DNA from 3 places in the Paenibacillus sp. FSL R10-2778 genome. Region 2 is predicted to be linked to each of the others. Evidence: riboswitches for the same ligand, from Rfam matches in the RefSeq annotation. Region 2 holds a riboswitch; each other region holds the start of a gene.

Region 1 (11,155 bases), 1.7 Mb from region 2:
GAGGGCTTAACGGTCGTGTTCGGGATGGGTACGCGTGGAACCCCTCCGCTATCGCCACCAAACATGCATCTGTGAAACAGACGCTGCCGCGTGAAATTCGGTTCATCACCAGAAGTGACAATGAATTTCTAAGCGTGTTACAGGCTTGATGCCTGAAAACTGAATCCGAAACAAATCTGCATTCTACATATAGGATAAGCCCTCGACCGATTAGTATTGGTCAGCTCCATGCATTGCTGCACTTCCACCTCCAACCTATCTACCTCGTCGTCTTCAAGGGGTCTTACTAATTGGGAAATCTCATCTTGAGGGGGGCTTCACGCTTAGATGCTTTCAGCGCTTATCCCGTCCGTACGTAGCTACCCAGCCATGCTCCTGGCGGAACAACTGGTGCACCAGCGGTACGTCCATCCCGGTCCTCTCGTACTAAGGACAGCTCCTCTCAAATTTCCTGCGCCCACGACAGATAGGGACCGAACTGTCTCACGACGTTCTGAACCCAGCTCGCGTACCGCTTTAATGGGCGAACAGCCCAACCCTTGGGACCTACTTCAGCCCCAGGATGCGATGAGCCGACATCGAGGTGCCAAACCTCCCCGTCGATGTGGACTCTTGGGGGAGATAAGCCTGTTATCCCCAGGGTAGCTTTTATCCGTTGAGCGATGGCCCTTCCATGCGGTACCACCGGATCACTAAGTCCGACTTTCGTCCCTGCTCGACTTGTAGGTCTCGCAGTCAAGCTCCCTTATGCCTTTGCACTCTGCGAATGATTTCCAACCATTCTGAGGGAACCTTGGAACGCCTCCGTTACTCTTTAGGAGGCGACCGCCCCAGTCAAACTGCCCGCCTGACACGGTCCCCGTACCCGGTAAGGGTACTAGGTTAGAACCTAGATACGATCAGGGTGGTATCCCAACGGCGCCTCCACCGAAGCTTGCGCTCCGATTTCTACGGCTCCCACCTATCCTGTACAGATCGTACCCAAATTCAATATCAAGCTGCAGTAAAGCTCCATGGGGTCTTTCCGTCTTGTCGCGGGTAACCTGCATCTTCACAGGTATTAAAATTTCACCGGATCTCTCGTTGAGACAGCGCCCAAGTCGTTACGCCATTCGTGCGGGTCAGAATTTACCTGACAAGGAATTTCGCTACCTTAGGACCGTTATAGTTACGGCCGCCGTTTACTGGGGCTTCGGTTCATAGCTTCGGGTTACCCCTAACCACTCCCCTTAACCTTCCAGCACCGGGCAGGCGTCAGCCCGTATACTTCGCCTTGCGGCTTCGCACAGACCTGTGTTTTTGCTAAACAGTCGCTTGGGCCTTTTCACTGCGGCCCCCTCGTGCTATTCACACTACCGGGGCACCCCTTCTCCCGAAGTTACGGGGTCATTTTGCCGAGTTCCTTAACGAGAGTTCTTCCGCGCGCCTTAGAATTCTCTTCTCGCCTACCTGTGTCGGTTTGCGGTACGGGCACCTTCTCCTGGCTAGAGGCTTTTCTTGGCAGTGTGAGATCATGACCTTCGCTACTATAATTTTCGCTCCCCATCACAGCCCAGCCTTATCGATGTGCGGATTTGCCTACACATCAGCCTCACTGCTTAGACGGACATCCATCAGTCCGCGTCACTACCCTCCTGCGTCACCCCATCGCTCATAGCGGATTACGGTGGTACAGTAATTTCAAACTGTTGTCCTTCGACTACGCCTTTCGGCCTCGCCTTAGGTCCCGACTTACCCTGAGCGGACGAGCCTTCCTCAGGAAACCTTGGGCTTTCGGCGGATCAGATTCTCACTGATCTTTTCGTTACTCATACCGGCATTCTCACTTGTGTAGTGTCCAGCGCTCTTTTCAGTACACCTTCAACCCCTACACAACGCTCCCCTACCCCAGATGCAAAGCATCTAGCCATAGCTTCGGTGGTGTGTTTAGCCCCGTTACATTTTCGGCGCAGAGTCACTCGACCAGTGAGCTATTACGCACTCTTTCAATGGTGGCTGCTTCTAAGCCAACATCCTGGTTGTCTGTGCAACTCCACATCCTTTCCCACTTAACACACACTTGGGGACCTTAGCTGATGGTCTGGGCTGTTTCCCTTTTGACAATGGATCTTAGCACTCACTGTCTGACTCCCGGCAATAAGTATATGGCATTCGGAGTTTGACTGAGCTTGGTAATCCTTGCGGACCCCGCACCCAATCAGTGCTCTACCTCCACTACTCTTATACCGAGGCTAGCCCTAAAGCTATTTCGGGGAGAACCAGCTATCTCCGAGTTCGATTGGAATTTCTCCGCTACCCCCACCTCATCCCCGCACTTTTCAACGTACGTGGGTTCGGGCCTCCAGTGCGTGTTACCGCACCTTCACCCTGGACAGGGGTAGATCACACGGTTTCGGGTCTACGTCCACATACTAATTCGCCCTATTCAGACTCGCTTTCGCTGCGGCTCCACCTTCTCGGCTTAACCTTGCATGTTAAACGTAACTCGCCGGTTCATTCTACAAAAGGCACGCCATCACCCATTAATAGGGCTCTGACTTTTTGTAAGCACACGGTTTCAGGTTCTATTTCACTCCCCTTCCGGGGTGCTTTTCACCTTTCCCTCACGGTACTGTTTCACTATCGGTCGCCAGGTAGTATTTAGCCTTAGCAGATGGTCCTGCTGGATTCATACGGGGTTTCACGTGCCCCGCACTACTCGGGATCCGTCTCGGAGAGAATACAGTTTAGGTTACAGGGCTTTTACCTCTATCGCGGGCCTTTCCAGACCTCTTCACCTACCATATTCCTTTGTAACTCCATGTGAGACGTCCCACAACCCCTAAGAGCAAGCTCTTAGGTTTAGGCTGTTCCGCGTTCGCTCGCCGCTACTGACGGAATCACTATTGTTTTCTCTTCCTCAGGGTACTTAGATGTTTCAGTTCCCCTGGTCTGCCTCTACACACCCTATGTATTCAGGTATGAGTAACTGCGAATTACCACAGCTGGGTTTCCCCATTCGGACACCCCCGGATCAAAGCTTGCTTACAGCTCCCCGAGGCAGTTTCGTTGTTCGCCACGTCCTTCGTCGGCTCCTGGCGCCTAGGCATCCTCCGTGTGCTCTTATTAGCTTAACCTTGATTTTTCCGCAGGAAAATATCATACGATGACATTCTCTTTGGAATCATCTCACTAATAACATTTACTTGTTTACACAAGTTGCTAAAAGATGTTCTAAAACGCAAATTCGTTTCGGTATCCAGTTTTCAAGGATCAAGTCTTACTTGAGAGCTTAAACTCTCAAAACTGAGCAACGAGTGAGTAACAGGCCTAAACCTGAGTTTTGGAAGCTTAGCTTCCGATTTGAATGTCCTCATTGCAGAGAACGATTCTCCATAGAAAGGAGGTGATCCAGCCGCACCTTCCGATACGGCTACCTTGTTACGACTTCACCCCAATCATCTACCCCACCTTCGGCGGCTGGCTCCCTTGCGGGTTACCCCACCGACTTCGGGTGTTGTAAACTCTCGTGGTGTGACGGGCGGTGTGTACAAGACCCGGGAACGTATTCACCGCGGCATGCTGATCCGCGATTACTAGCAATTCCGACTTCATGCAGGCGAGTTGCAGCCTGCAATCCGAACTGAGACCGGCTTTGATGGGATTGGCTCCACCTCGCGGCTTCGCTTCCCGTTGTACCGGCCATTGTAGTACGTGTGTAGCCCAGGTCATAAGGGGCATGATGATTTGACGTCATCCCCACCTTCCTCCGGTTTGTCACCGGCAGTCACTCTAGAGTGCCCAGCATTACCTGCTGGCAACTAAAGTTAAGGGTTGCGCTCGTTGCGGGACTTAACCCAACATCTCACGACACGAGCTGACGACAACCATGCACCACCTGTCTCCTCTGTCCCGAAGGCCGCTGCTATCTCTAGCAGATTCAGAGGGATGTCAAGACCTGGTAAGGTTCTTCGCGTTGCTTCGAATTAAACCACATACTCCACTGCTTGTGCGGGTCCCCGTCAATTCCTTTGAGTTTCAGTCTTGCGACCGTACTCCCCAGGCGGAGTGCTTACTGTGTTAACTTCGGCACCAAGGGTATCGAAACCCCTAACACCTAGCACTCATCGTTTACGGCGTGGACTACCAGGGTATCTAATCCTGTTTGCTCCCCACGCTTTCGCGCCTCAGCGTCAGTTACAGCCCAGAAAGTCGCCTTCGCCACTGGTGTTCCTCCACATATCTACGCATTTCACCGCTACACGTGGAATTCCACTTTCCTCTTCTGTACTCAAGCCACCCAGTTTCCAGTGCGACCTCAGGTTGAGCCCAAGGTTTAAACACCAGACTTAAATAGCCGCCTGCGCGCGCTTTACGCCCAATAATTCCGGACAACGCTTGCCCCCTACGTATTACCGCGGCTGCTGGCACGTAGTTAGCCGGGGCTTTCTTCTCAGGTACCGTCACTCCGGTAGCAGTTACTCTACCGGACGTTCTTCCCTGGCAACAGAGCTTTACGATCCGAAAACCTTCATCACTCACGCGGCGTTGCTCCGTCAGGCTTTCGCCCATTGCGGAAGATTCCCTACTGCTGCCTCCCGTAGGAGTCTGGGCCGTGTCTCAGTCCCAGTGTGGCCGTTCACCCTCTCAGGTCGGCTACGCATCGTCGCCTTGGTGGGCCGTTACCCCACCAACTAGCTAATGCGCCGCAGGCCCATCCCTCAGTGACAGATTGCTCCGTCTTTCATTCTTCTCTCAGGAGAAAAAAGAAATTATCCGGTATTAGCTACCGTTTCCGGTAGTTATCCCAGTCTGAAGGGCAGGTTGCCTACGTGTTACTCACCCGTCCGCCGCTAAGTTATTTTGAAAGCAAGCTTTCAAAATAACTCCGCTCGACTTGCATGTATTAGGCACGCCGCCAGCGTTCGTCCTGAGCCAGGATCAAACTCTCCAATTAGTATTGAAAAGAGCGATATGCTCATTTTGAAACATCTGACGAGAAAATTAATTCTCTAATTTTGGATTTCACTTGCGTGATTTCCTACTCACTCGTTGTTCAGTTTTCAAAGATCAAGTTCTCGTTGGCGCCGTTTAATGTCTCAGCAGCAACTCTTATAATATATCATGTTATCTTCAGAAATGCAAGCTTTATTTTCGAAGCTTTTTATCAGCCTCGTCTATATCGCCTGTACGCTGTCTAACAACGCTTACCTATAATACCCCAACTATTAATAGAAAAGCAACCCCTAATATAAAAATAAACAACTAGCTTAATAATTAAGCTAGTTGTTTATTTAATAGAGTTATGTTTCTAGCGACGAACTTAATAGTATTTTGCCGCAGTATATTTGCTTGAGGCTTTAATTAAATCGGTTTTCTTATCACTCTTTGCAAGTCCTGCATCCACTGTAGTATCAATGGTAACCCACTTCCCATTAAGCAACACTTCGTTCCAGGCATGATATTGCGTAACGTAGCTTGTATTCCCCATTACCAACTTAGCAGGAACATCTACACTCCGCAGCATTGCGGCAAAAAGAGAAGCGTAATCATAGCAAATCCCTTTTTTAGTAGTCAATGTCTTATCGATGCTTGGAATATAATCAGTAGTTACACTATTAGCAAGAGAGTAATCATATTGTACATTCGCAACTACATAGTTATAGATCGCTTTAACTTTCTCTTCGTCTGTTGTTTTGCCTTGTACTAATTGTTTAGCTTTGACAATCGCTTTATCAGAAGAACTCCATTTCACATTCTGTACGGAGCCCAAATATACGGAATTCGAGTCACTCATGGTTACGTCTACTACTTCGGAATATAATGCTTTGTATTTATTGCCGGTTGTGTTCTCCAGAACAGAAACCTTATAAGTCCCATTTCCTTGTTGCAAAGGGAAGTCCTCAGCTTGTCCAGAAGCATACAAGTTATATGTATAGCTGCTGTTATCTTTGGTGATCATGAGTTTGATTCTTTTATCTTTCGGAATATCATAGTTAATACCAATAACACCTTGAGCCACTTTGGATGTAATCAACCAGCTGGCATCTGCACTTGCAGCTTGAGCTGTACTTACCGGAACTGAAGTCATTAGGACGAACAACGCCACCAGCATAAAATAAACCTTTTTCACGGATAAAACTCCTTTCGGTAGCTGGCTGCCATCCTTTCGGGAAGGCCCTTTAGCTTTGCGTCCCTACCTTTCGATAGGTTTGCCGTTATCGTATAAGCTCTATCTGTTCTAGCTTTACTAGATATAATTGATAGAATCCATTTGAAACAAACAAAAAAAGCCTCTTCATTCGGTAGCTGGCTGCCATCCTTTCGGGAAAAGGCCCTTTAGCTTTGCGTCCCTACCTTTCGGAAGGTTTGCCGTTATCGTGTTTAGCTTTCATAGTATAATACTATCATATTTATAGTTGTGAACAAGACCTAATTTACTAGATTACCCATTATTTTATAAATATCTCCCGGTATTTGTGTTTTCTTGTCATTCACTATTCTCATTTTGTTAATTTGGCATGAACAATCAGCCGATGCGTTGGATTCACTAGCGGATCACATGTAATCAGAGTAACAATCTTATCCTTGTCATTCCCGTCAAGAACGGAGACATCACTCGGATCTACAACAGAAATATCATACACCTCATAGTTAAACACCTGATCACTAGTCTTTACCGTGATAACATCCCCCACAACAACCTCATTCAATCTGTTAAACAAACGACCCGTAGTTCGAGCCCGATGCGCCGCGATTGCAGCATTCCCGATCTCTCCAAGGGGTGCCGTTTCTTTCATATGGGCTGCAGCATGTTTCATATTAGCTTTTGTAGCCCCTTCTAATACAGGCAGCTTCAAATCAATCTTATCGATTTCAATTAATGCGATTACTTTGCCACCGACTTCAATCTCCGGTTCAGGCTTTTCTGTCTCTTGGGGTTGGGGCTGTGCCTGAGCATCCAGAACCGATTCCTCTGCTAACAGCTGAGTAACTTCAGCATACCTGCTCTTCAGATCTGGCTGGGGAGTACTATCGGCAGTGCTTAGTTCAGCCGTTTCTAATAACTTCTCCTGCTGCCTGTCGTTGTACCACTCGTTAGCTGTCGGATATAACATGATAAGTATCCCAGCCAGTATGAGTAGATAGGAGAATTTACGCAATGTTATTCACCTCCGTATATTATTTCTATGGTTATATACAAATCAAGCAGAAACAGCTACTTGCCTTTAAGCATAGCAACTCCTTCTGCCTGAAATTAATGTTTAAAATACCCATTTACGACTTCCAAAGAAATTGATGATCACCGTGATAAAGGTAACCAGCACCTTGGAGATCAAGACTTGAATACCTAGTTTGTCTGTCAACAGATGCATTAACAACAGTGATATTCCGAGCACTACCAGATTCAGCACGATAAACTTGACCAGCTGTACGCGGTCGAAGCCTTCTTTATTCCCCCGGTTGCGATCACGAAAGGTAACTTTTTTATTCAAAATAAAGCTATTCGCCGTGCCTGCACTATAGGAGATCACCTGCGCCAATGCGTATACCATCCCTAGTGAATTCAACAATGTGAAAATCACAAAATCAATAAGCGTATTGAGCAAACCTACGGCATTAAATTTGAGGAACTGTATGAATGCAGCGCGCAAGTTCTTATCTGACATCATTGTGGTCCTTCCGGCGGTCCAGTTGTTCTTCGTTCTGGTAGCCTTTAGTCTCACTAACAATATATAGCGGTCTATCTTTAGACTCGTCATAAATCCGTCCGATATACTCCCCAATCACACCCAACAGCATCAGAACAATACCGTTAAAGAGCAGATTGACACCTACAATGGAAGCCCAGCCCGGAACCGTCCAGGAGGTGAAAAATATCCTTTGGAACAAGACGAAAAATAAATAGAGAAAGCTAGAAAATGAAAGAAAGAATCCAATATACGTAGCAATCTTAAGCGGCTTATGTGAAAAAGAGGTGATGCCATCTAACGCAAAACGAATCATTTTCTTCAGCGGATATTTGGTTTCTCCGGCAAAACGTTCTTCCCGTTCATATTCCACCATAGTCTGCTTGAAGCCAACCCAGCTCACCAAACCTCTGACATAGCGGTTCTTTTCTTTAAGTCCCCGCAGGACATCACATACCTTACGGTCAATAAGACGGAAATCGCCTGTATCCGTAGGAATATCTACACTTGTCATACTGCTGAGCAGGCGGTAAAAAAGCTTCGCGGTGACCTTTTTGAACATCGTTTCTCCGTGGCGCTTCAGGCGTTTCGCATATACAACGTCGTAGCCCTCTTTCCACTTCTCGATCATTTGCAGAATGACCTCCGGAGGATCCTGAAGATCAGCGTCAATAACAACAACCGCTTGACCTTCGGCATAGTCCATGCCAGCTGTAATCGCTACCTGATGTCCGAAATTACGCGAGAAGTCAATCAGCTTGACATGCTCGTCTCGTTCACAGATCTCCCGAATCATCTGGGCGGAACGATCACGACTGCCGTCATTGACGAAGACCAGCTCATAAGTATCGCCGCACTCGTCCATTACTTTTTTCAAACGTTCATAAGTATGGCTAATTACTTGCTCCTCATTGAACATGGGTACAATCACACTATATCTGGCTTTCACCTTTATTCCTCCTACAAGCTTTTTGGAGCGTTACATCCATCTACACTTCATAATAACGCTGCATGCATAAACTTATTTTATAGATTTTTATTAAATCCTAGAAAACCCAAGTAGGGAACCAACGCAGCATATCTTTCACGTAATCTCCACTGACCTGCATCCCTGACAGTACCGGGTAGAAAGCAATAAAGAGCAGCAAAGCAACAGCTACATAGACATACTGTACGTAACGGGCCTCAGGGAATTTAGTATCCAGCAACTTCATTATATATACAATACCAAGAATCATAAATGGCACCATAGCAAAATAATGGTAAATAAATGTTTCTCTTGGGACAAGCATCCACGGAACATATTGCGAGAAGAAGGCAATCCAAATCATGTAGAGATTCTTATCTTTACGTTTCAGCGTAATCCACAGTGTTGCCAGCATCGCAAAAATACCCGTCCACCAGATAAGAGGATTCCCCATAGTCACTATACTGCTGACCTGACCTTCCGGCAAACCTTCACCGCCGCTAAAGAACCAGACCGGTCTCTTCATAAACGGCCATTGCCACCATGAGGAAGCAAAGGGATGTGTAGCTACAAGCTGACTGTGGTAGTTGTACATATTCTTTTGGGAATCAATCAAACCTTTTATAGTGAAGCCCTCTGCTGATGCAGATAACCCCGGCACAAAAGATAAGCTATAAATAATTACTGGAATAATTACAAAGAACCCGATACAACTAGCCAACGTAATAATAGTCTTTTTCCAAAAAGAATCTACTGCTTCACGACAGGTGCCCAGCAATTCCTTGTCTTTAATCTTCCCCTCTGCCAGCAGGCGTCCGGAGGCTTGGTATTCTCTGTAGCGTTCAAAAAGGGAGATAGCCAGCATAATGGCCAGCCCTGCTCCTCCATAGAGCACAATCCATTTCGAAGCTACGCCGATTCCGAAGAATAAGCCAGACCAGAATAACGGAATTAATGTTTTTCTTAAAGGCTGCTTGTAGAAATTCATTGTGTAATACCGCTGCATAAAATAGAACATCAACATAATGAAGAATACTCCGTATACGTCAATCGTGGAGATTCTTGTCTGTGTGAAATGCATGAAATCCAGTGCAAACAATCCTGCCGCGAGGGCGGCGTATTTGCTTTTCTTAAACAAACGAAGCGCCATTACATATATGAGAGGTAACATGGCAACTCCGAACAATGTTCCGATAATACGCCAGCCGAATGGATTGACCCCGAACAGCTCCATACCTATGGCAATTAACAGCTTACCAAGCGGTGGATGCGTATTCTCGTAAGGCACAATCCCGTGCGTATATTCATAAGCTGTTCGCGCATGATAGATCTCGTCAAAATAAGTGCTATTCATAAAGTTAGAATATTCCGGAATGAGCGCCTGCTCGTCAAAAAGATTGGCCGCTGCTCCTCTTTTAGGTACAGCGTTAGCATCCGGTGTCACACCGGCAATAGGAAGGGGGATTCTTTCTCCCCCCTGCTCATAAAAGGCCATTTCGTTCAAAGTGAACCCTGGAGAGGTAACTGTTAACTTCACATATCTCGCTGTAACGTTCAGGGGTTGGCTTTTCCAGATGAAGACATTCCCGACATCCTCACTGACATCCATCGGACTGCTCCAGACCTCAGGATTGTCGCTGAATTCCAGCTTGAACTTCCCCGTGCCCACGCCTCCAAAGATATTGACCCGTTCCAATGGTTTACTCTGCCCCAAATCTACATAGAAGCTTTCACCACTGGCAGCAGGCTCCCATAAGGTCTCTGGAGATTTAGTAGAGCCAAGATTATATAAAGCAAGCGCTGCGTAAACGGCCGTAATAGCTATTATGCATATCCAATCTATACGCTTAAACTTCATCGTTAAATCGCCCTCCCTTCTGATGCGGTTTAATTTGCCCGACAACTCTCAAATCTTCTTCATATTGTTCTTCCGGTGTAATTGGTGCTGGAAGAGGTTTTATTCCCTTGCGGACATACAAATCGTATCCGATATTCAGCATATAAAGCAGCAATGCTAGATTAGCTATAGCAGTCACTAATACGATTCCGTCTGCACCCGGGCTAACATCTGCATTCAGGTGGGATAAGGTGTACGCCACATTGATGTATTGCGTTAAGCTGAATCCGAGAAATAGCGATAAAAAGCGGCGGTCCCGACTTTCTATATAAGTAAACAAACAAAGAATAAGAGCAGGGAACATATAACGTTCATGCATTTTGGTGCCAAGCACAAAGACCACTACTATAAGCACCATCCCGATAAAATAGGATTTGGTCAGATCCAAGCGATCCTTTTTAAAGGAATAAAATGCCGCAACAGCTACAGCCACTAAAATAAATATGAAGCCCCATACACGGTATGGAATGCCAAGCCAGGTTAGATCAAGGGATGACCACATCGGATCAGTCAGTGCATACAGATTAAATGCATTCACTGAAGAATACGGATAGGAAGATAACGTACTCTTGTAAAGATCAATAATCCCTACCAGACCTCCGTTATTCCAGAAAAACGGTG
Region 2 (11,155 bases):
AGCAGGGTTCTTACATATCTTCTGTGAGGATGAATAATTGCTGCGTAATAGCCCTCGAAATCTTCCGTAATATCAAACCCGGCTTCATCGCTGAATAGATTCTCCACCGCAACATGCGTGCTGAAAATATCACAAGGAAATAAGATTTGATCTTCGATACAATAGGTGATCATCGTTTCTGCGGTATGGAGATACGGTGTTTCTTTAAACAGCAGCGTTTTCCCGCCAATATCCAGCTTATCTCCGTCTTTAACCACCAGGAAGTTCCGGCTATGAAGCTTGTACATTTCCTGCAATTCGGGAACAGCAATCTCGGTGCATACGATCGTGGCATTTGCAGCCTTGGCAGCGAGAGCTGCCAGTCCACCAGAGTGATCAGGCTCTGTATGATTAATTACAATGTAATGGATATCTAGAAGATCAATCATTTCACCCAGACACTCGGCATATTCACGTCCGAATTCCATATCTACGGTATCAATGACAGTTGGCTTACCTGTTTTTAATAAATAAGAATTATAGGTAGTTCCTTTTGCCAGAATCAGGCGGTGAAATGGAACCTGGCGGTTATCGATTTTGCCTATCCAGTAAGTATCCTCGGCGATTTTTTTGAATTGTGTACTCATTTCTTTAACCTCCAATGTTTGATTGATAATGTTTATCAACAACCTTATTTTATTATGGCTGCCAAACAAAAAAGAGGATTTGAATCAAATTATAAAAGTTTGAAAAAAATGAATACCTTAAATTTAGACGATCTAAATAAAGTGATTATGCGTTGAGTCACATTTTAAATAAAAAGCCACACAAATGTTTGCACTTTGCCTTAAAGAAAGAATAACCCATAACAACTTTATGCCATATCCTAATGAAAATAATAAAAAGGTGGATATCCATGACTGAAATACAAATAGCTGCTGTGGGAGATCTAATGGTCAAACGTTATATTATTTCGGATGCTAAACAGCCTGACGGAACCTATTCGTTCAACCCCCTGTTTGCAAAAGTAGCTCCTTATCTGAAACAGGCTGATTTGACGATTGGCAATCTCGAAACCACCTTTGCTGGAAGCGGCCCCGAATGCCGGAAAAGTCCCCGATCAGGCGGTCCGATATTCAAATGTCCAGACGAACTGGCCCCTGCACTTAAGGAAGCCGGATTCGACGTATTAGTAACGGCCAACAATCATTGCATGGATTATGGTGCCCCGGGTCTGGTTCGGACGTTACGAGTTCTGGACCGTAATGGAATCGACCACACGGGAACAGCTAAATCATTAGAAGAATCCAAGAGAACGCTTATTAAAAACGTCAAAGGAATTACGATTGGCATCCTCTCCTACACAGCAGGAACCAACCGAATTCCTGTACCAGTGAGTAAGCCATGGCTGGTTAACCGGATATCTACGCCCAAGATTATTCGGGAGATTCGAGATTTAAAAAAGAAAGTCGATCTAGTCTTGCTTTATCTGCATTTCGGAAGCGAATATCGTTACACTCCAAACAAGAGGCAAAAAGAGCTGGTCAATCTCTTCTTTAAAAATGGCGCCGACATCATACTGGGGTCTCACCCACATGTTCTTCAACCGTTAGCGCTTCGTGGAAAAAAACAATTCGTTATTTACTCATTGGGGAATTTTGTTTCGACTAAACTAATGAATATTCCTTATACACAAAGCGGTATCATTCTTACGCTTAAAATAAAGAAGGATGAAAAAGGACACACGAGTATAACTAACGTAGGTTACATCCCGACTTGTGTAGATCGAAGAATAAAAAGCGGCAGGAAAATTACAGAGATCATCCCCATCCGCGACGCATTAAAGAGAAGCGACACCGACATAAAAACAGAACGGCGAAATCTCATGAATCGAATGTTGAAACATACGACAACAATCTTAAAGAGGGAATAGAGTCGTTACAGAAAAATAACGTTCCGCGGAATTTACCGCGGAACGTTATAGATTTAGACCTCAAAACTGTGTTTGGGTTTAGCGTAAACGATCAGGCATCATTAATTTAAGGAATTCTAGAATACCATTCTCTACTACAAGTTCTTCTCTATCTTGATCAGCAAGTACTCTTCTGATGAGATCTTCTTTACCCTCCAGTACTTTACTTGTCCAATGAGGATCAATGATAAGAGAGCGTCCTACTGCTACTAATTCAGCATTTGTCAACGTGTCCTCTGCGTCCTGTTTGGTACGGATATCTCCTACCCCAATTAAAGGTATACGGCCTTTGATTTTCTCATGCACATATTGCAGGATTGATTTTTCTTTAAAATCTTCTGATGCAGATACTTTCTTGAAGTCCCCTAATGAAATATGCAGATAATCCAGCTTTTTATCAGCTAATTTATCAATGAGATAAAAGGTATCGGTGATTTTAATTCCAGGCTCTTCATATTCTTCTGGAGAAAAACGATAACCGACAATAAAATCCTTAACCTTTGAATTGTCAACAACAGCAATAACTGCATCCACTAATTGGTTAATGAAATTAAATCTTTTTTCTAAGCTTCCGCCCCATTGATCTTCACGACGGTTGGAGTGTGGAGAGAAGAATTGTTGGATTAAATATGTGTTTGCTCCATGAATTTCTACCCCGTCAAATCCAGCTTGAATAGCACGTTGAGTCGCTTTTTTAAAATCCTCAATTACACCGAAAATTTCATCTTCTGTTAATGCTCTTGGAATTTCTGCATTCGGGCGTTCGGCAGCAATGGCGCTGGAGGAGACGGGTTGTACGCCACGCAATATTTTTGAATCTGTCATTCTTCCTGCATGGAATAGCTGTAAAATAGCCTTTGTTCCATTTCGTTTAATAGTAGATGCTAATCGGCTGAGGCTAGGAATAAATTCATCGGAGGAAACACTAAGTTCACCTTCCCATCCTTTTCCACCCTCTTGTACATTTGCTGCCGCAGTGATGACCGCACCTACTTCGCCCGTTCTTAGCGAATAGTATTTCAATTCATCTTGTGTTACTACACCGTCATAAAAGCTCATTCGAGTGGTCATTGGAGCCATAACCACTCGGTTTTTTAATGTCAGCCCTCTGCGAAAAGTTAATGCTGTGTCTAGTGCTATCATCTTTTTCCCAACTTTCATTAAATTATATTTAGATAAATTATTATATACATGCGCATACATATAAATTACAGCAATGATTTATTCTTGTCAACTAATAAAGAACTGCTGTTGGATACAACAAAAAGCGCTGTTCCGCTGAACAGCGCTTTTCGCTCGTTATGAATCGTCCTTATTATTCTAGTTCGGCCGGTTTTACAATGGCTGCACCTTTATTATTTTTGGAATATTTAGCTTCGATTTTCGTGGTGTATGTATCTTTGGCTCCATCACTTACCAGCACATAACTCAGATCGACTGTCAGCTTTTCCGTTTGCCAGGTCTTAGTATTGACGAATAATTTCCACGTTACGCTTTTGGGTTGAACTGTCTCTCCATCCCAGAGGTTCTCCTGGTCATAGAGTTTGATTATCCCCTTAGCTGCTGTCGGATCGGTTACCGTGAATTGTAAGACTGTTTGTGCGCCAGCAGTGCTGACTTTCATGGATTTTTTATAACTTTTGACCGAATCAAGCATGGAAACAGGATCGTATTGGCCTTTAGAGTAAAAGGCATCCCATTCCGTTTTCTCCAGTCCAAGCCAATATTGTGCATCAGGATCGATTGGCTCCCCGTCATCGTCGTAACCTTCATCTTCAGATTCATCGATCAGTTCACTTCCGTCTACAAGATAGTAAAACTCCTTGTCATTGGCATATAGACTGTACGATGTTTCTAAAAGACTACTAGCGACAGTGCCTGCTGCGGCAAAATTCGGCAGACGGTTGATATCCAGCTTCAGAGTGTTGGTGTTGCTGATACGCACCCCGCCGCTTTGAATATCCTGTTTTTTGGTCACATCCAGATGGAAATTCTTTATTGCTTTGGAGGCTGCCGTTACTTTGCTGATCATCTGATCCGCGGTTACTACTGTTGAGGTAGCTGCTGACACTACTCCTGGATTAGACATCCATCCGATCGTTCCGGACAGCAATAAAGCACCTACTGCCAAACTAGTACCTATTGTTTTGAAAAAACTGTTCATGTACTTCCCCTTTCGGCCCCTTGCGATAATGTAACGCCGTATAGGTCGAAATAATAAAAGAGCTCAAAATAGACTACATATTCTTAGAGCTATCCTTTATGCTTCATAAGACATCCCTATGGCGGCCTGGCGATCATTTCCTTCTGTCGAAAGGTTTTAGACCCATGGCTTTGTGTCATCATCTTTCGATGATTTTACCTTTAACGCGGACATTCAATTAGTTTTAATAGATTACGGACGCATGTCCCACCGCTAATTTTATCATGGTTATAATTACCTGTAAACGACTTATCTTCCATTCGAATTCGCTATGATACTCAGAAGAAATACTACAATCAAAATGAAAAATGAACGATTACATACGCTTATAAGTCTTATTAATGAGAACAGTAAAGACAGGGGGTGCAGCAAAATGAGTGACCGGGAAATTTTCGAGCTCTATAAAGAACAAGTATATTATTTTTGTTACTACTTAATGAAAAATCAGGCAGATGCGGAGGATATTTCCCAAGAGGTATTTGTAAAAGTTATCTTAGCGGATAAGTCGAAGGTAAGAAACTTGAAAGCTTGGATTTTACGAATTGCTTCGAATGAGTGCAACAGTGTGATCAAAAGGCGTAAGACGGGGTGGATGAAAGAAGTACGTAATTATTTACTATCCAGGTTTGAGGAATCAAACCCTGTAGAAAAACGTTTGGATCGACAGGAAACTAAAAAAGAATTACAAGGGTTATACAGTCAGCTTCCTGACAAAATCAGAATGGTAGTAGTCCTTCGTTTTATAAACGAATTGACTGTACCCGAGATCTCTAAAGTTATGAGCATACCCGAAGGAACTGTAAAATCCAGACTGAACAAGGGACTTAAAATACTAAATAGAATGGGTGGAACCCAACTAAAGGAGCTGAATAGTAATGAGTCTCTTTATTGAAAAAGATAAACATATTCCCCGACCGGATTATGATTTGATGTGGACTGCCATAGAACAAGAAGCTTATACACGTCAAAGAAATCTGCATGCCTCCCAGAATACTCCTAGGTCTAATAAAAAGGTTATTCCTATCAGTATTGTCTTCTCTTGCCTCTTACTTGTAGCCATTCCTGTATTCGCTAGTATGACGATTAATTGGGATAAAATTGGTGGTCGAAGTGTGAGCAATGCATTAAATAACGGCATCGGTCAACAGTATAATCTTCAAACTTCCAGTTCAGGAGTAACAATGAATTTGAACGGTGTTGTAACTGATGGAGAAAAAATGAAAATGCTGTTATCACTTGATACTAAATCTGATCTATCCAAATATACTGGATTTGCTACAGAGGAAAACATCATGACTAGTGAATCCGGTGCCAAGGCAAAGGTATACGGTTATTTAGAATACGATCCTGAAAGCCAGAAACTCATTGGAGTATATGAGACACCTGATACATTAAAGGATGATAAAAAGGACTACAGGTTTGAAGCACGGAATCTCATTTTTTACAGTGATCGGAATATTCCCTTACAATCTAATCATCAAGCAGGGGATACTATCAATACTGGAGTTAAGCAATATCCAAGCATTCAAATCGAATCCGTTCGATATGTTTCCAATCAAACCATTATCCGTTACAAAGTCGCTGCATCACCATCTGACTTAGGACGGGGTAATCCACATTTGGTAGTTAGTACTGGTGGTCAAAAGAATGAAGCAATTCCAACCATCATGCCTAACGAAGGATCGGATTTATTTATTGAACAGGTTTTCAATATAACTGAATCAGATTGGAAGGAAGCTAGTCTTCATTTTAGTTACATTGAAGAAGCGAAACGATTTTCAGGTACGTGGAAGTTCGATTTTAAAGCAGATGGACAAAAAGCAAGTGAGGCGATTTACACTAAGAAACTGTATAACAGTCCTGAATTTCAAGAAAAGACCGGCATAACCTTAGATCAGCTAGTGGTTACCCCTTTGGATATCCAAATTCTAATAGATGAAAATGATTCGCTTAAAAAAGGAATTGTCCACTATAATACCGCTCAGTTGGTTATAGGTGATCAAACAATCACTGGGGGTTGGAATTTGAAAGGAGATCATTCCGAAAGCTACCAGCATTTATTTCAATTCGAATCTCCGGAATGGTATAACGACTGGTCCGATGTTCCAATGAAACTTATATTAAAGGATGCTGTCATTGAGAAACGTGATACTACTAAGAATTGGATCACTATAAACAAACCTAAAGAAGAAAAGCAGTTCACTTCACTTGATGTCGATGGGTTAAAAATTGAATTCACTTACTATACTGAGGGCGAAAATTTGATTGTCGAATCAACATCCAAATCTTCTGGCTTCAAAAGCGTTAACCAAACTACGTTACGGATTAATGGCAAAGAAGTGGTGCCTGAAATTACACCTAAGGGCATGATATCTACAGGAACTAATATTGATAGCTACAAAGATATCCCTTTCGACGAAAAAATCGAACTGAACCCTGGTATCTATAAATATAGCGATCCTAGCCGGAACGAGGAAATTAAACTTTAATGCAGGAAGTTAATCTATGTCCCGCCCTTTCTAGTTAATCCTAAGGGCGGGTTATTTATGGATAAAATCATTTCTGTTTAGGTATCTCTTTTATTTCCTTCACAACAAAAAAAGCATAGAACGGACTCAAGTCCGCTTTATGCTTTCCATTATTAAGATAAACAATATTTAACCAGCGCATCTCGCACACCATGCTCGTTGTTAGACCCCGTGACAGCATTCGCTGCCGCTTTGACCTCAACCGGAGAATTATCCATCGCAACGCCCATACCCGCGTATGTAAGCATAGAAATATCATTAAAATAATTACCGATCGAAAGAACTTCCTCTTGCGGAATTCCCAGCTTCACAGCCAGATTCTTTAAGGCGTTGCCCTTGGAGGCTTCCGGATGCATCAAGTCAACGAAAAATTCACCACTGCGCAAAATATTGTACTCATGGGTCCAAGTACGCCATTCACGTTCAGCTTCGTCAAGGATTTCTGGTTGTGTAAATACAGTAAACTTAACAACCGGTTCACGGAAATCTTCCCATGCTGGCAGTGTAGCCGGCACGATACGGAAGTGTTCATACATATAATTGGCTTCTTTGGTCAGGTTTTCTACATTATCTACATACATATCAAAAGCCGTATTCACATCATAATGAATATCATGCTTTCTACAATAATCAATATAAGGGTCAAGACCACGAGCATCCATACCGTATTGATGCAGCACTTCCCGATCTTTCACACGAACCGTAGCAGCTCCATTATGACCCAGCACATAACCAGACAGCCCCATTTCCTCCATAAAAGGAATCGAGTTCTGCGGACTGCGGCCGGTACATAACACGATCTGCCCGCCAAGACGCGTAACCTCAGCAATGGCTTCTTTATTCTCAGTGCTCAAGTGGTGATCATCATTCAACAGTGTACCATCTACATCTAGTGCAATCAGTTTGTATCTCATACTCCCACCATCCTTGTCTTTCTTTTTCTATATATATTGAACCTGGCTATTTGAGTTAAGTTTCAGTCGCTGTTGTTTCCAGATTTCTTGATTTATACCGTTTACTAGTGGTTGAAATCCGGAAACAAAGGCGGCCGCTATCGCTTTTACAGTTCCAAATTTCCCCTCCGCCACTCCATTCCCTTATCCCAAGTTTCCAAATTCAATTTACATACCATTTTTTCTCTATATTATTGTTCTAATGCTTCTGTACTTAAGAGTGCCAGTTCCTCTAGCGTAAGTTCACGACTAGCTCCCAGTGGCAGGCTTTCGTCCAGCTTCAATTCTCCCATAGATACTCGTTTCAGAAAAGTGACTTTTTTGCCGACAGCTTGGAACATTCGCTTCACCTGGTGAAACTTTCCTTCTGTGATGATCAGCGAAATATGTGAGATTACTTTACTGCCGCGTTCTCTTCCCAATATAGTTAGCTGTGCAGGTAAAGTAACATATCCATCTTCCAGCTCGACACCTGCCGCAAAAGCCGCTACATCGTCTGCATCTACGTCTCCCTCAACTGTAGCTTCATACGTCTTAGGGACATGCTTGCGTGGCGATAGTAGCTCGTGAGCAAGCTTTCCATCATTGGTGAGCAGAAGCAGCCCTACTGTGTCCTTATCTAACCTTCCTACAGGAAAAGGTTCAAACTGTACATATTCCTGCTTTAAAAGATCCAGAACGGTCCGATCCCGCTTGTCCTCTGTTGCCGACAGGACTCCCGGTGGCTTATTCATCATAAGATAAATAAATTCACGATAGGTAACAAGCTCGCCGCCAACCACAATTTTATCGTGATACGGGTCTACATGAAATCCACTATCCTTGACGACTGCACCATTCACGGTAATTAAACCTTGCTTGGCTTGTTTACGAATATCGCTGCGTGATCCTACCCCCATATGGGACAATACTTTATCTAAACGCTGCTTTTTTGCAGTTTTCCCTGATAGGCTCATTCTTACATCCACCTCCAGCCTGCGGGATATTCATTCTTGAGCACACCGTCCTGCCACTTCCCCCAGCCTGCACTATAACCATCTATGCAGACCAGTACGTATCCTTTTTGGGTAGTTCCTATTTTAATAGAGAGACGTTCTTGACTAATCAACAATGTCTCTCCTTTAAGATAGGAAATAGCTTCATTACTCGTACTGGAAAGTGAGACACTTCGGCAGCTCTCTTCAGGGTGTAACGCGGTAGCCATTGGATGTCCTGGGATAAATCTGCCGTTACGGACATGTCCTACATACCATCCTGGACGAATCGCCTTTAATCCATTTAATCTTTCCTTAGGTAGTGGGGAGATGTACAGATGATCACCGAAGAAAATCGGATACCCTTTTGGCTCCCAGCCAAGCTGGTCTTTTATAAAATCTCCATATGCAGCCAAGGCTTGCTCTTCTCCTGAACCTTGACGGCCACGTTCAGCGCCAGCAGCAGATTTATTAGAGAACTTACCTTCTTTCCCTCGTCTGGCTTCTGGTTTGTTTGCGGATTTAATATGAGCAGTGCCTTTTTTATTCGTATTCCGTGTAACTGCACTCAACTTAACTTCGGCTTGATCACGTTCCTCTGCAGATACCTTTGGCCCCACATGCTGCAGCACAGCCATGAAATGTCCTTCACCTTTTACTTTATGCGGCCATAGTCTTGCTGTCCCTGATAGTTCTCCAAAACCAGGAGCAAATGAGCCAGTGCCTCCAACTGTAATCACCGAAAACTGTGGATGTTCAGAAATAAACTCCGATATAATTTCTTCATTTTCTTCTGTAGCAAATGTACAGGTTGAATAGACAAGTGTACCTCCCGGTGCCAACGCTGTTGCAGCAGAACGTAAAATATCCCGCTGCATGGCAGCATATTTGGCAGGTGTACCTGAATCCCACTGCTTCACCATGTCTTCATCTTTACGGAACATCCCTTCACCTGAGCAAGGAGCATCAATCAAGATTTTGTCAAAATAAAGCGGGAATGCCGCTGCAATATGATCTGGACTTTCGTTTAGTACGATACCGTTGCGCACCCCATATAGCTCTAGATTTTTGGCTAAGGCTTTCGTGCGTTCTGGATGAAGATCATTGGTAACCAACAAGCCTTCTCCTGAGAGCTTGGCAGAAATCTGTGTGGATTTGCCCCCAGGTGCAGCGCATAAATCAAGGACACGATCTCCTGGCTGTACATCAAGCAGTTCCACAGGTGCCATAGCGCTTGGCTCTTGAATGTAATACAATCCCGCGTGATAATGTGGATGTTTACCTGGTCTGGCCCCATCCTCTGTATAGAATCCGGTTGGACACCACGGAATGGGTTCCAGCTCTAAAGTGGAAAGAGCTTGCAATTTCTCCACTGAAATTTTCAAGGTATTAACACGAACGCCTCCGTTAGGGGTCTCCTTGTACGAATCCGCAAATTGATTATAATCCGTTCCCAGCAAGTCCATCATACGCTCGCTGAAAGAACTGGGCAGTTGTGCCGCCATGATGCCGTCCTCCTGATAGTACTGCTAAAATTTAGGTGTTTAAAGATTCAAGGAACACCCTTACGGGTGTTCCTTTGGCAATACTCATTTATAGAGGATCATTATTTACGATGAGAAGAGGTCGGTCTTTGAGGACCTCGTCGTTGAGGATTATTCGGTGTGATCACCTCAGCCGCAGAGTTCACTTCATCCGCTAGACCTTGATCAATGATTTCTATAGTCAGATCATAATAAGAAAATGGCTGCTGCTCACACGACTCCATGCGGCGAACATAATCCTTCACTTCCACCACTAGCTTAGCCAAATTAATGCCGAGTGTCACTGCTGAATATTCTTCCAGCTTGGCAGCAGCCCCGCTTAGCATAATCGTTGCACCACGCATATTATTATTACGGCAATGGTACAACCCAACAGCTACTTGGAGAAGTGCTTTGTACAATGGGTCGCGTTGCTTGGCAAGCCATAGCTCTTCGAGCACCTCGTGACATTCGAAATAATCCCGGTCACGATTAAAGTACACTAGATACGCCAAGTACAACGGATCATAAGCCATCCGGCAAACTATCCTTTTTAGCTGCGGAGAGAAGTCCCCGTACATGATCCAGAAGCTCCTTCATCGCTTCCATGTCCTGAGCCTGCCATATTTCGTTAAATCGAGCCTGAGTATCTATAGCCTCATTCACCAAATGATAGAAATACAATTGATGAATAGATTTGAGAATTTGAGTCGTCATATTCGAGTTTTCCTCGAAGGTCTTTTGCGCTTCCAGGATTTCATCACGAATACTGGACATTTCGCTGTCCAAGATGGAGGCTGCTTCAGCTGCGGTTTTCAGGCGCACTCGCATTTCATCCGGCAAGCTTTCCCGATATTTATAATTCAGAGAGTGCTCTATGGTTGCCCAGAAATTCATAGCTAGTGTACGAATTTGGATCTCTGCGAGCACTATTTTTTGTCCCAGAGCTGTCTGCACAGGATATTTAATAATCATATGAAAGCTGCGATACCCGCTCTCTTTATAATTGGTGATGTAATCCTT
Region 3 (11,155 bases), 1.9 Mb from region 2:
GAGACAGCTACTATAAAATTTCGAGGAGGTATTCTCATGCCTATTGCTGAAGTTACAGTTATTCCAATTGGAACAGGCAGTACCAGTCTTAGCAGCTATGTTGCGGATATGCAGCGGGTGCTGAAGACAGTAGAAGGGATTACTTATGAACTTACGTCTATGGGTACGATCATCGAAGGGCCTCTGCAACGCATTTTTGCCGCGGTAGAAGCTTTGCATGAGTCTCCTTTTGCCGCAGGTGCAGAACGTGTCTCTACCTCACTTAAAATAGACGACCGCCGCGATAAACCCTCTACTAGCCGTGGAAAGTTAGAGTCTGTGGAGCGTAAGCTACAGGTGGATTAGCAGTTTAGGAGGGCGGAAAACAGGGAGAAATAGGCTTGCGTTTCTGGCTGAAAGTTGTATAATATTTTTTGTTTGGCAGAAAAACAGCGTTAAGCTGGTGTAGCTCAGGGGTAGAGCAACGCACTCGTAATGCGTAGGCCGGGGGTTCAATTCCCTTCACCAGCATCCCAAAAAACCATACGTGGCGCGGATTCTTGAAATTTGGAGAGTCGCGCTTTTTTGTTTCTTCTACCATTAATATTACAAAGTGATTTTACAAGTGTTTGGGAATATGAAAAACCCCACCAGTTTAAGGTGGGGCTTTTGTTACCAAGTATTATAGTTCGATTGATACTTAACTTGCTTATTCACATAGCTCTCATTGGGGTAATCACTTCTGACAGACTGCAAGTAACCTGAAATTGCAAATGCTGCAATAAGCCCTCCTATAATTCCTGTGATGAAGCTGAATGTTGAAAATCCGAATGTGGCAACTACTCCAATGGAAGACAATGCTACAAGCAATAGACTGAATATTTTCATCTTTATACACACCTCCATTTTGTATATGTAGTAATTTGGAAATTAAGATTGATACGTTACCTTGTTTGATCGGTTTCGATAAAAATAATAAAAATTCAGCAAATCTTTAGACGGGCTTCATACTTAGTTAAGCTAAGAGGATTATAGTAATTACATAACCCCCTTATAATATAGATCTAGACCCTGCCGGAAGTTGGTGGGGTCACTTTTTTGCACAGAGTAATTTTATAAATATGGTTGCCCAATATAGAAGAGAAACAAGAAATATAAAATGTAGAGAATGGGTAGCTTTATTTTTAATTTCTTGCAGGAATTTTTGAATTTTTCTGAGGTCTTGGACAGATTCTTCATCACATATCCATAAATGAGGAATTGTCCAATAATAAAGAAAATGAGCTTAAGGGGAAAGTTGCCCATTTTTATCTCAGTGAAAATAATAGTGAATGTGACACTCACAAAGGTTAGTGATACAACTTTTAAAAACTGTTCATAACGATCTTGTGGTTCTTTGATAGGATCCTGCTGCCCCCATTTTCTCTCATCAATTTCTGTCATGGTAAACCTCCAATCTACTGAATGTTATTAGTATTTCACCAGATTGAGATGCTTTTTGAACAGGGAGAATTAATTGGGAAACCATTATGAGTATAGTTGTCTGTTGCATCTTGTTGAAAGCTTACTTGTTGTGGAGATAGTACATTGCCTGAAGTTATAAGCTCCTATAGTTGTTACATCGTAAGGTTTCAGTAATTCCAACAAAGAGTGAACTCCCAAATGCTTGGGATTATGCCCACTGGCTTCGGCTGGTGAGCTTTTTTTCGTTTACAGAATGTCCCGGAATTATTATATTCAGATTATGTAAATGTTTAGTCCGGGATAGATTATTCATAGTAAATATTCGGAAGGGTATTTCTGCTTCGGAAATTCCCGTAACAGAGATGTTGAGAGTATATAATATTCCATATTATATACTCTGATTTCTCTTTAAATCTACTATAAAGAAGCGCCGTCCCTTTTGGAGACGCCGCTTCTTTATAGTAGATTCTATTCTTTTTGCTCAATTCTTGATTTTGGTGATCTTTTTGGCGGTAACTTGTGCAGGGAATGAATCATCACTTACTTCAAAAAATACTTTAATCTCATCGCCTTTTTTATATTTAGAAGGTGCAACTTTATTTACCCAAATGGCTTGAGAGTACTCATTAGATTCGAGAATCTCCTTGTATTCCTTGTTCAAGTCTTCTTCTTTTAATTCAGAAATTACTAAAATTCTTTTATTTTCTACATCTATTGTGTGTACAATTCCTTTCAAAACTTCATTATTCTTACTACAGGCGGTGACGAATAACAAAAAAACAAAAATAAGAGTCCATTTAATAGTAGTACGTGGTTTTTGAATCATGGACCTTCCCCTCCAGTGGTTACGACATTAGTTTAAAATCGGTTGCACAGGCATAGCATTTAGTACATTACCAATATAAGAATAAACAGCAGCCTTTCCATTATGACGACCTTTATTGATTCTGGGGAGTTACAGGTGAATGTCTGTAGTATTGATATTTTCATAAGAACTTTTGTTTGTATATAATAAAAATAAATGTTCTTATTTTAGAGGCGATCAATGATGGAAATGAGTATCGACCAAACGGTTGGGATTATTTATCAGGTCAAGGTGAACAAGATTACACAACGCGAGATCGAGATCCGTGGCATCCGTGACAAACGTCCAACATAAACAAAGGGGATAAATATCATGCGGTGTATAACAATACGGCAGCCTTGGGCGACCTTAATTGCTCTTGGTGAAAAAGAGTTTGAAACTCGTTCATGGAGAACAGCCTACCGCGGCGAGTTAGGCATCCATGCCGGAATGAGGATTGACAAAAAGATTTGTGAACAGGAACCTTACAAATCAGTATTGGCGAAACATGGCTATACAGCGAATAATTTGCCGACAGGAGCTATTATTGCTACAGGTCAGCTCGCGGGATGTTATGTGGTTACTCCAGAGGTGGATTTAAGGGAATGGATCAATGGGAATGAATATGATTTTGGCGACTATAGTGAAGGACGGTTTGCCTGGAAGCTTGAAGGGGTTCATCCATTAAGCCATCCAATTCCAGCTAAAGGTCGGCTAAGCTTGTGGGAGCACTCTAATCACTTCTGAACGGCGAACAATATTTTTAATGTAATTTTTATGTGCCTATCAGCTATTTTTCAGGTTCGAGGTATATATTAGAGACACCAAACACCCCCCAGTGTTTTGTGGTATATCTCTCTCAGGTCTTGCCAACTCCCATGGTAAGGCCTATTTTTTTGTTCACTAATTGATTGGGGGGAGAGAGCGCAGCGGCTTCTATACAGCTTTACTTAATCTGGTACTGTTCTTCGTAACTCTTAAAAGATGAAATATCCAGCCCTAGGTATCTGCGCATATGGATGGCAGCTTGAGCCGCAACAATGTCATTCAACAGCAGCATTCGTTCATGATAGCCACGACATATATACTTGGCTTCAATTCCAGTATTAAGTCTGTTTTGCTCATACACCTTAATTCCCCGTCTTCTCATTTCTGCACGAACATCCCTTAGATCTGTTGTAGCTACTGCAGCAGCTGTTCCAAGCACCTCCAGATAAGGGGCGGGTGTTCGTAAGTGTGTAGATAAAATGGCGGAGTCCCGTTCGAAAGCTGATAAAATCATCGGAAGCAATAAATAAGATTTCACCAGCATGTTGTCCCTGCTTTCTGCTCTATGCATGAATCTCATCACCTCTAATAGGAACGTATATTCGTATTCTACCCCGATATTCCAAAAATAATCAATGGTATTTCTAAACAGCTTATCCAATGTGATTAAATTCACAACTAAATAACGAAGAATAAATTATATTAAAAATTGTAATAATAAAAATTAATGTATCGAACGCAAATAAAGGAGAATTATGATGGAAAAAGAGGGCAGCCTCCAGCGTGGATTGTTTTTTGGTTTAATTCTGAGTATTCCCTTATGGATATCCATATTGGGCTATATACAGTTACTTTAAAATTTAATGAAAAACCTTATGCGAAGCGCCTTCAGGCGCTTTTTTTGTGTGGTACTAATGCGGGGAATTATCGAAAGGAATTGATTGACAATTGTGGGTGTCGGGCGCTAAACTGTTATTAATTCAAAAGTATTAAAAGTCATAGACTGTTATTGGATAGAATGCTTCAGCTACCAGTTCTGGACTTGCAGTGTAATACATATATATAGTCATGATAATAGCAAACCGTCTGAAAGGGCGGGACGCAAAGTCCAGGAGTCTAAAGTGTCTTAAAGGCACAATGACCGTCCGACTGCCATGAGAAGGGAATTTCACTTCTTTTTGGCGGTCTTTTTTGTTGTTAGGTCCTTTAGAGTTTCTGGTAATTATTCTGATTAATATAAATCATAGTTTTAGGAGGTGTGCCATTTGAAAAGAAGAATAAAACCGTTACTCTCGCTTGTATTAGCTGGGATTTTGACGGTAGGTAGTGGGCTTTCCTCATTGGGAGCTGGAGTTGCTGGAGCAAGTAGTTCTTCTACATTGGGAATTGCAGCGGTCTACAACGTGTTTATTCTAGGGGATATAACAACAGTTTCGGATACGGAAGGAAGGTTTGCTGCTGGAGGTAACGTTAACTTAACCAACTATAGTGTTGGAGATAGGTTGACCGCTGCAGAGGTTTCCCTGACTGACACACTTGTTGTTGGAGGGAATCTTACTTTCAACGGAGGTACTGTTTATGGGAATATCGTGCACGGGGGAGATTTTTCAGGGAATGTAACGCTCCTCAAGGGTGGTACAAAAAGACAGGGGAGTACGATTGACTTTTCAGCAGTAGGTCAGTCTTTGAAGGACAAATCAGCAGAACTTGCAGCATTGCCGGCGAATGGAACAACAGTGTACCAATATGGCAGCCTTATCCTGACAGGTACAGATCCTGCGGTCAATGTTTTTAATGTTTCAGGAGATAACGTCTCTAATACCTACGGAATTACAATAAATGTTCCTTCAGGATCTACTGCAATTATTAATATTGATGGTTCTAACGTAAAAATGAAAAACTTCGGATTTCTACCTAATAACGTGTTGAACAGCAAGAAAATTTTGCTTAACTTTAGCCAAGCTGCGTATCTTGATATGGCAGGCATAGGTGTAATGGGAAGCATACTTGCCCCCTATGCTCATGTTGATTTTATTAATGGTCAGATTAACGGTACTTTAGTGGCGGCTTCACTCAAAGGTACTGGTGGTGGTGAATTTCACCACTATCCATACGATGGTGATGAACCTGGACCAACACCGACACCAACGCCGACAGTGACGCCAACACCGACACCAACGCCAACAGTGACACCAACGCCGACACCGACGCCAACGCCAACGCCGACAGTGACACCAACGCCAACACCAACGCCGACGCCGACAGTGACACCAACGCCGACACCAACACCGACAGTGACACCAACACCAACACCGACAGCGACACCAACGCCGACACCGACGCCAACACCATGTCCGACGCCAACACCAACGCCGACAGTGACGCCAACACCGACACCAACGCCGACAGTGACGCCAACACCGACACCAACGCCGACAGTGACGCCAACACCGACGCCAACACCAACGCCGACGCCAACGCCGACACCGACGCCAACGCCAACGCCGACAGTGACACCAACGCCAACGCCGACACCGACGCCAACGCCAACGCCAACGCCGACAGTGACACCAACGCCAACGCCGACAGTGACGCCGACGCCGACAGTGACACCAACACCAACGCCAACACCAACACCAACGCCGACGCCGACAGTGACACCAACGCCGACACCAACACCGACGCCAACACCGACGCCGACAGTGACACCGACGCCAACGCCGACAGTGACGCCAACACCGACACCAACGCCGACAGTGACGCCAACGCCGACACCAACGCCGACAGTGACACCAACACCAACGCCGACAGTGACACCAACACCAACGCCAACAGTGACACCAACGCCGACAGTGACGCCAACACCGACACCAACGCCAACACCAACGCCGACAGTGACACCAACGCCAACGCCGACGCCGACACCAACGCCAACGCCGACACCAACACCGACGCCGACAGTGACGCCGACACCAACACCAACGCCGACGCCAACACCGGCACCAACGCCGACAGTGACACCAACGCCGACGCCGACAGTGACACCAACGCCGACAGTGACGCCAACACCAACGCCAACAGTGACACCAACACCGACGCCAACGCCGACGGTAACACCTGAGGCAACGCCGACGCCAACACCGACACCGACGGTAACGCCTGAGGCAACACCAACACCGACGGTAACGCCTGAAGCAACACCAACACCAACACCAACACCAACACCAACACCAACACCAACACCAACGTCGACACCAGAGACTCCGGTGTTCCCGACACCAACGCCATCATCCGTAATTGGCACTATAGTTCTTGCAGAAGATCCTGTGCCGCTTGGGCCTGTAGCTTCGCCGACACCAGCGCCAGTACCAACACCGTCGAATAGCACAGAAGTACTTGTTGATGATGATGAGATCCCATTAGGTCCGGTACCGGCAGTGACACCAACGCCAACACCAACACCTGATGAAATCATCGTAGTGGACGATACGATCCCATTAGGAAAGCCACCTGTGAAGGAATTGCCAAAAACGGGTGAATCAAGTCCTGCACCTTACTATGTAGCAGGTTTAGGTTTTGCACTTATCGGATTATTAATGAGAACCAAGTTCTCCAAAAAGAATAAATAATAAAGGGTAGATCAACATAGAGTCGCTTTCGGGAGTGTTCCGATGGCGGCTCTATTTGTATGTCATGATTGCGATAGTTTGGTGCATTCTAAGTAGATGGTATACTCTTGTTGCAAAGGAAATGAAGAGGGGATGGCGAAGGCGAATTGATATGGTTCATTATTAGCGCTGTAATCATCATAGGGATTCTAATCTATGTGGGATTTTTCTTCTATGGTATTGCTATTAAACGAGCGCCAAAGGTATTTCTAAGTAATAATCCTAATCTGAAGGCTGATCCTCCGGTTGCCGGAGCTTCTTGGGGGGAGGGGAAGGATTGGGTCTCTCGCCAGAGCTTCGAGAATATTGAGATCGTATCTGCAGATGGACTTAAACTAAGAGGTTACTTACTCCGATCTAATCGTGCTGCGGGACGCACAGCCATTCTAGCCCACGGTTATTCAGGTAAAGCAAAGGATATGGGGGCGTACGCCAAAATCTACTACGAGAACTTAGGCTTTAACATCCTAATTCCCGATGCAAGAGGGCATGGAGATAGCGCAGGGGATTACATTGGTTTTGGTTGGCCGGAACGAAAAGATTATTTGCAATGGATTGAATACATGATTAAAAAGACTGGGCCTAGTGCTCAAATTGTGCTTCACGGTGTCTCTATGGGTGGTGCTACAGTGCTAATGACCTCAGGGGAAGATCTTCCGCCGCAGGTAAAAGCTATTGTTGCGGACTGCGCTTATACCTCAGTAAAAGCACAATTATCTTACCAACTACGACGCATGTATCGCTTGCCAAGTTTCCCTTTCGTTCAAAGTGCAAGTCTAATCACCCGCTTGAAGGCGGGGTATGGCTTTGGTGAAGCCTCTGCATTAAAACAAGTGCGGAAAGCGAAGGCTCCGATTCTTTTTATTCATGGGGATGCGGATAACTTTGTACCTTTTGCTATGATGAATGAATTGTATGAGGCATGCCAGAGTCCAAAAGAGAGGCTCATAGTGCCGCAAGCGGGGCATGGATTGTCTTATGATACGGATAAGGCGGGGTATACAGATGTAGTAACAGCTTTTATAAGTCGATATGTAAAATAAGTCCTGAACGTAGACAGCGCCCGATATCCGCTAGGTAGCGGTTATCGGGCGCCTATATTTTTCCACACATGACGTAGTCCTTGAATAAGGATCGTACCGTCATGCTTTCTCGTTATATTCATCCCCCGCCGTTCGTGAGTAACGGGTGTCTTGATTCCTTGTTATTTCCAGCAGCCGTGTGGCGAGAATAATCCTTCCAATACGACAAAAGCCCTACCTCTCTTTTGCCCTTGCGGCTCCATTGACCGCGCCAGTGTGAATCGGAATGCTATATTTCGAATTTAATCTCATAAAAAGGAAGAGTACTGCAAGAAAACATAAAGCCTCTTTGTCCAAAATGCCGATGTGTATAATAGTCGGCCTGACATCTTCTTGGTGGGGATATTCAATATATCGAAAAACAAATACCATATAAATATAACACACTATTGTTTAAAAGGCAAATATAATAATGAATTCCAAGATAAGGTTTATTTGATTCTAGAGAGGAACAAACCTCGATAAGGGGCGCTTAGATTTTGAAAGTAACTTAAATTGGGTTAATTGTGAATTATTCCGGAAAAGCTAGTAAACCAGAGGAGATGGGCGATCTCGGTGCAAATGGGCTAAAATGTAAGTTGGATTTTTTTGCAAACGCTACAAACTTCAACTGAAAATGCCAGAGACGAATGGGTTGTGTCTGCTGGGGTTATTTTGCGTGCCTATTTTGTGAACAGCTCTCTAAAACTGACAATAAACTCCAACATTGATTGAAGGATTGAGGGTAGACCGTTATAATTAATAAGTCTGGATTTTAATTAAAAAATAAGGGAGATTTTTATGAAACGCGCAGATGTGTGGCTGATTTCCATCGTATTGATTGCTGCGCTCGCTTTTCTCGTACCGAGATGGTTTTCGGACAATGATGACAAAGGTGGGGCCGGTAAAAATCTCATAGCCAATGTAACGGTGGACGGTGAGTTATTTAAAACGGTAAAGCTTACAAAAGAAGAACAAACCATTGAGGTCCGCACGGAACGCGGCTATAACATTTTGAAGGTGCATGATTACGGGATTGAAATGTACGATGCCGATTGCGCTGATAAAGTTTGCCTAGGTTTTGGTTTTATTACCCTGCCCAAACAGACGATTGTCTGTCTACCGCATAGAGTATTAGTCGAAATCACCAGTGCGTCGGGGGAGGATGATATAGATGCCTATGTCCAGTAGTGAATCTGCAACAGCTTTAAAAAGAACAGTGATTATTGCGATTTTCGCCGCAGTAGCAGTAGTGTTAAGTTTAATAGAGGCACAGATTCCGTTATCCGGGATGGGACTGGTGCCGGGTGCTAAGCTCGGACTGGCCAACATTATGATTTTGACTTGTATTTACTTTTTACGTGGACGGGATGCTTTGCTGCTTGTCATCCTCAAAACACTGCTTACTGCATTTCTGCTAGGTACCTTCTCAAGCTTGCTGTTTAGTTTATTTGGTTCACTTTTTAGCTTTGTTGTTATGTTTGTGCTGATGCTGATTAGTGGCAAAGGTAAGAGTATAAGCTTGATCGGAATTAGTATAGCCGGTGGGATTGCGCATAATATCGGTCAGCTGCTGGCAGCTTCTATGGTATTTGCATCACTTAGTATTTTTTATTATCTTCCCATGCTGCTGATCACTGGGGTAGTAACAGGAATTGCCGTGGGCTATGCAGTCCGTTATTTGGTGGCGTCATTGTCAAAAATATCGCTGTTTGAAGAATTTTTGGACTGATTAGTCACATCAGCGGAAGGATGACTAACATGAATGAATCATACGAAGGTCAAGACTTAGAGGGAGAGGGACAAGCAGTCATCTCTCTGGATGGGGTATCGTTTGGCTATGATCCCGAGCATCCGATTCTTCACAATATAACGTTATCTATCTCTCAAGGACAATGGGTCAGCTTGGTTGGTCCTAATGGCTGCGGGAAGTCTACGTTGGTCAAGCTGCTCAATGCTCTGCTGCCTAAGGGGGCTGGTGAGATTGTGGTTAGTGGCATGCTGCTTAGTGAGGAAACGATCGGAAGCATTCGGCAATGTATCGGAATGGTGTTCCAAAATCCGGATAATCAGTTTATTGGAGCCACTGTAGAGGAAGATATCCTATTCGGCCTGGAAGGGCTTTGTTTGCCGTACGAAGAGATGGCTGAACGTTTGCACTCCTATACGACGAGACTAGGAATAAATCATCTGTTGTCCAAGCATCCGGGTGAGCTGTCGGGAGGTCAAAAGCAGCGTGTTGCTATCGCTTCCATTCTTGCTATGGAACCAGGCATCGTCATTTTTGACGAGGCCTCTTCTATGTTGGATGAAGGAAGCAGAAATGACCTTCTCGGTATTCTGCAGGATATGCGGGCAGAAGGGAAGTACACGATCCTCATGATTACGCATGATGCAGATGAGATTTTGGCATCGGATCGGGTGCTTGCGCTGCATGGAGGTGGTTTGGCTGCAGATGTTACACCGGCGGAGTTGTTCCGGAACGAGGAGCTTCTGGAAAAATGCCATCTGCGTGAACCTTATCCTTGGCGCCTTGCACGCGAGCTGCAGAACCAGGGTATTCATGTGGATGTCCCGACCAGTGAAAAGGAGCTTATAGACACGTTATGGCCATAGAATTACAGCAAGTAAGTTACACCTACGCTGACCGAAGCCTCTGGAAGCTGACGGCGCTCCGGGACATTAACCTCAGTGTACCCATTGGCTCGATGGTTGGTATTGCGGGGGCGACGGGCTCAGGTAAATCGACGCTGCTGCAATTGTTTAACGGGATACTGAAACCAACCGAGGGTACGGTAAAAGTGCTTGATGTAACTATTCAGGCTGGTGAGAAGTCACCTAAGCTAATGCCACTGCGCCGCCGAGTCGGATTGGTATTTCAATTTCCGGAGCAGCAGATGTTCGAAGATACGGTCGAGAAGGATCTCATTTTCGGTCCCCTTAATTTCGGCATGAGTCTCGAAGAGGCAAAGTCACGTGCACGTCAGGCCATGTCAGATATGGGGCTGGATCTCGCACTGCTAGAGCGGAATCCTTTCCAATTGAGCGGTGGACAAATGCGTAAGGCGGCTATCGCTTCCGTGCTAGCTATGGACCCTGAGGTCATCGTTCTGGATGAGCCCACGGCAACGCTTGATCCCATTAGCCGTGCAGAGCTAATCAGCTTGCTGGAGAGATTATGTCGTGAGCAGGGCAGAACGATCATTATCGTCACGCATCGGATGGATGAGTTATTGCCCTATGCGGACAGCTGGGTTGTACTTAAAGAGGGCAGCACGGCGTTTCAGGGCAGTGTAAAGGCGCTTGCAGATGATCCTTCAATTCTGGAACAGTGTGGTTTGACGGTTCCACAGTCCCTTCGTTACTGGCGT

Evidence for each region. A riboswitch is a leader RNA that binds a small molecule or an ion and turns the genes downstream of it on or off. The one in region 2 is predicted to bind cyclic di-GMP.
Region 1: linked by a shared signal. The riboswitch ahead of NST40_RS03225 (transglutaminase-like domain-containing protein) and the one ahead of NST40_RS10590 (DUF6612 family protein) in region 2 are both predicted to bind cyclic di-GMP.
Region 3: linked by a shared signal. The riboswitch ahead of NST40_RS02455 (choice-of-anchor A family protein) and the one ahead of NST40_RS10590 (DUF6612 family protein) in region 2 are both predicted to bind cyclic di-GMP.

The regions. Positions count from the first base shown of each region.
Region 1 covers NZ_CP151956.1:729,256-740,410, reverse strand. Annotated here, with positions in the region: rRNA gene rrf (5S ribosomal RNA) at 1-62, opposite strand, end outside; rRNA gene NST40_RS03235 (23S ribosomal RNA) at 191-3,116, opposite strand; rRNA gene NST40_RS03230 (16S ribosomal RNA) at 3,379-4,936, opposite strand; gene NST40_RS03225 (transglutaminase-like domain-containing protein) at 5,303-6,112, opposite strand; cyclic di-GMP riboswitch class I at 6,126-6,206, opposite strand; cyclic di-GMP riboswitch class I at 6,281-6,363, opposite strand; gene NST40_RS03220 (class D sortase) at 6,483-7,142, opposite strand; gene NST40_RS03215 (GtrA family protein) at 7,245-7,652, opposite strand; gene NST40_RS03210 (glycosyltransferase family 2 protein) at 7,639-8,619, opposite strand; gene NST40_RS03205 (phospholipid carrier-dependent glycosyltransferase) at 8,717-10,495, opposite strand; gene NST40_RS03200 (glycosyltransferase 87 family protein) at 10,485-11,155, opposite strand, start outside.
Region 2 covers NZ_CP151956.1:2,423,227-2,434,381, reverse strand. Annotated here, with positions in the region: gene NST40_RS10605 (FprA family A-type flavoprotein) at 1-626, opposite strand, end outside; gene NST40_RS10600 (CapA family protein) at 896-1,912, shown strand; gene NST40_RS10595 (NADH-dependent flavin oxidoreductase) at 1,991-3,154, opposite strand; gene NST40_RS10590 (DUF6612 family protein) at 3,267-4,115, opposite strand; cyclic di-GMP riboswitch class I at 4,233-4,324, opposite strand; gene NST40_RS10585 (RNA polymerase sigma factor) at 4,528-5,046, shown strand; gene NST40_RS10580 (DUF4179 domain-containing protein) at 5,030-6,643, shown strand; gene NST40_RS10575 (Cof-type HAD-IIB family hydrolase) at 6,796-7,596, opposite strand; gene NST40_RS10570 (pseudouridine synthase) at 7,827-8,591, opposite strand; gene NST40_RS10565 (RsmB/NOP family class I SAM-dependent RNA methyltransferase) at 8,594-10,114, opposite strand; gene NST40_RS10560 (DUF309 domain-containing protein) at 10,216-10,668, opposite strand; gene NST40_RS10555 (GTP pyrophosphokinase family protein) at 10,658-11,155, opposite strand, start outside.
Region 3 covers NZ_CP151956.1:550,344-561,498, forward strand. Annotated here, with positions in the region: gene NST40_RS02420 (MTH1187 family thiamine-binding protein) at 37-345, shown strand; tRNA gene NST40_RS02425 (tRNA-Thr) at 439-510, shown strand; gene NST40_RS02430 (hypothetical protein) at 652-867, opposite strand; gene NST40_RS02435 (hypothetical protein) at 1,093-1,422, opposite strand; gene NST40_RS02440 (DUF3221 domain-containing protein) at 1,925-2,269, opposite strand; gene NST40_RS02445 (ASCH domain-containing protein) at 2,621-3,034, shown strand; gene NST40_RS02450 (hypothetical protein) at 3,234-3,626, opposite strand; cyclic di-GMP riboswitch class I at 4,122-4,212, shown strand; gene NST40_RS02455 (choice-of-anchor A family protein) at 4,321-6,684, shown strand; gene NST40_RS02460 (alpha/beta hydrolase) at 6,831-7,766, shown strand; gene NST40_RS02465 (NusG domain II-containing protein) at 8,586-8,975, shown strand; gene NST40_RS02470 (Gx transporter family protein) at 8,959-9,516, shown strand; gene NST40_RS02475 (ATP-binding cassette domain-containing protein) at 9,546-10,400, shown strand; gene NST40_RS02480 (energy-coupling factor transporter ATPase) at 10,391-11,155, shown strand, end outside.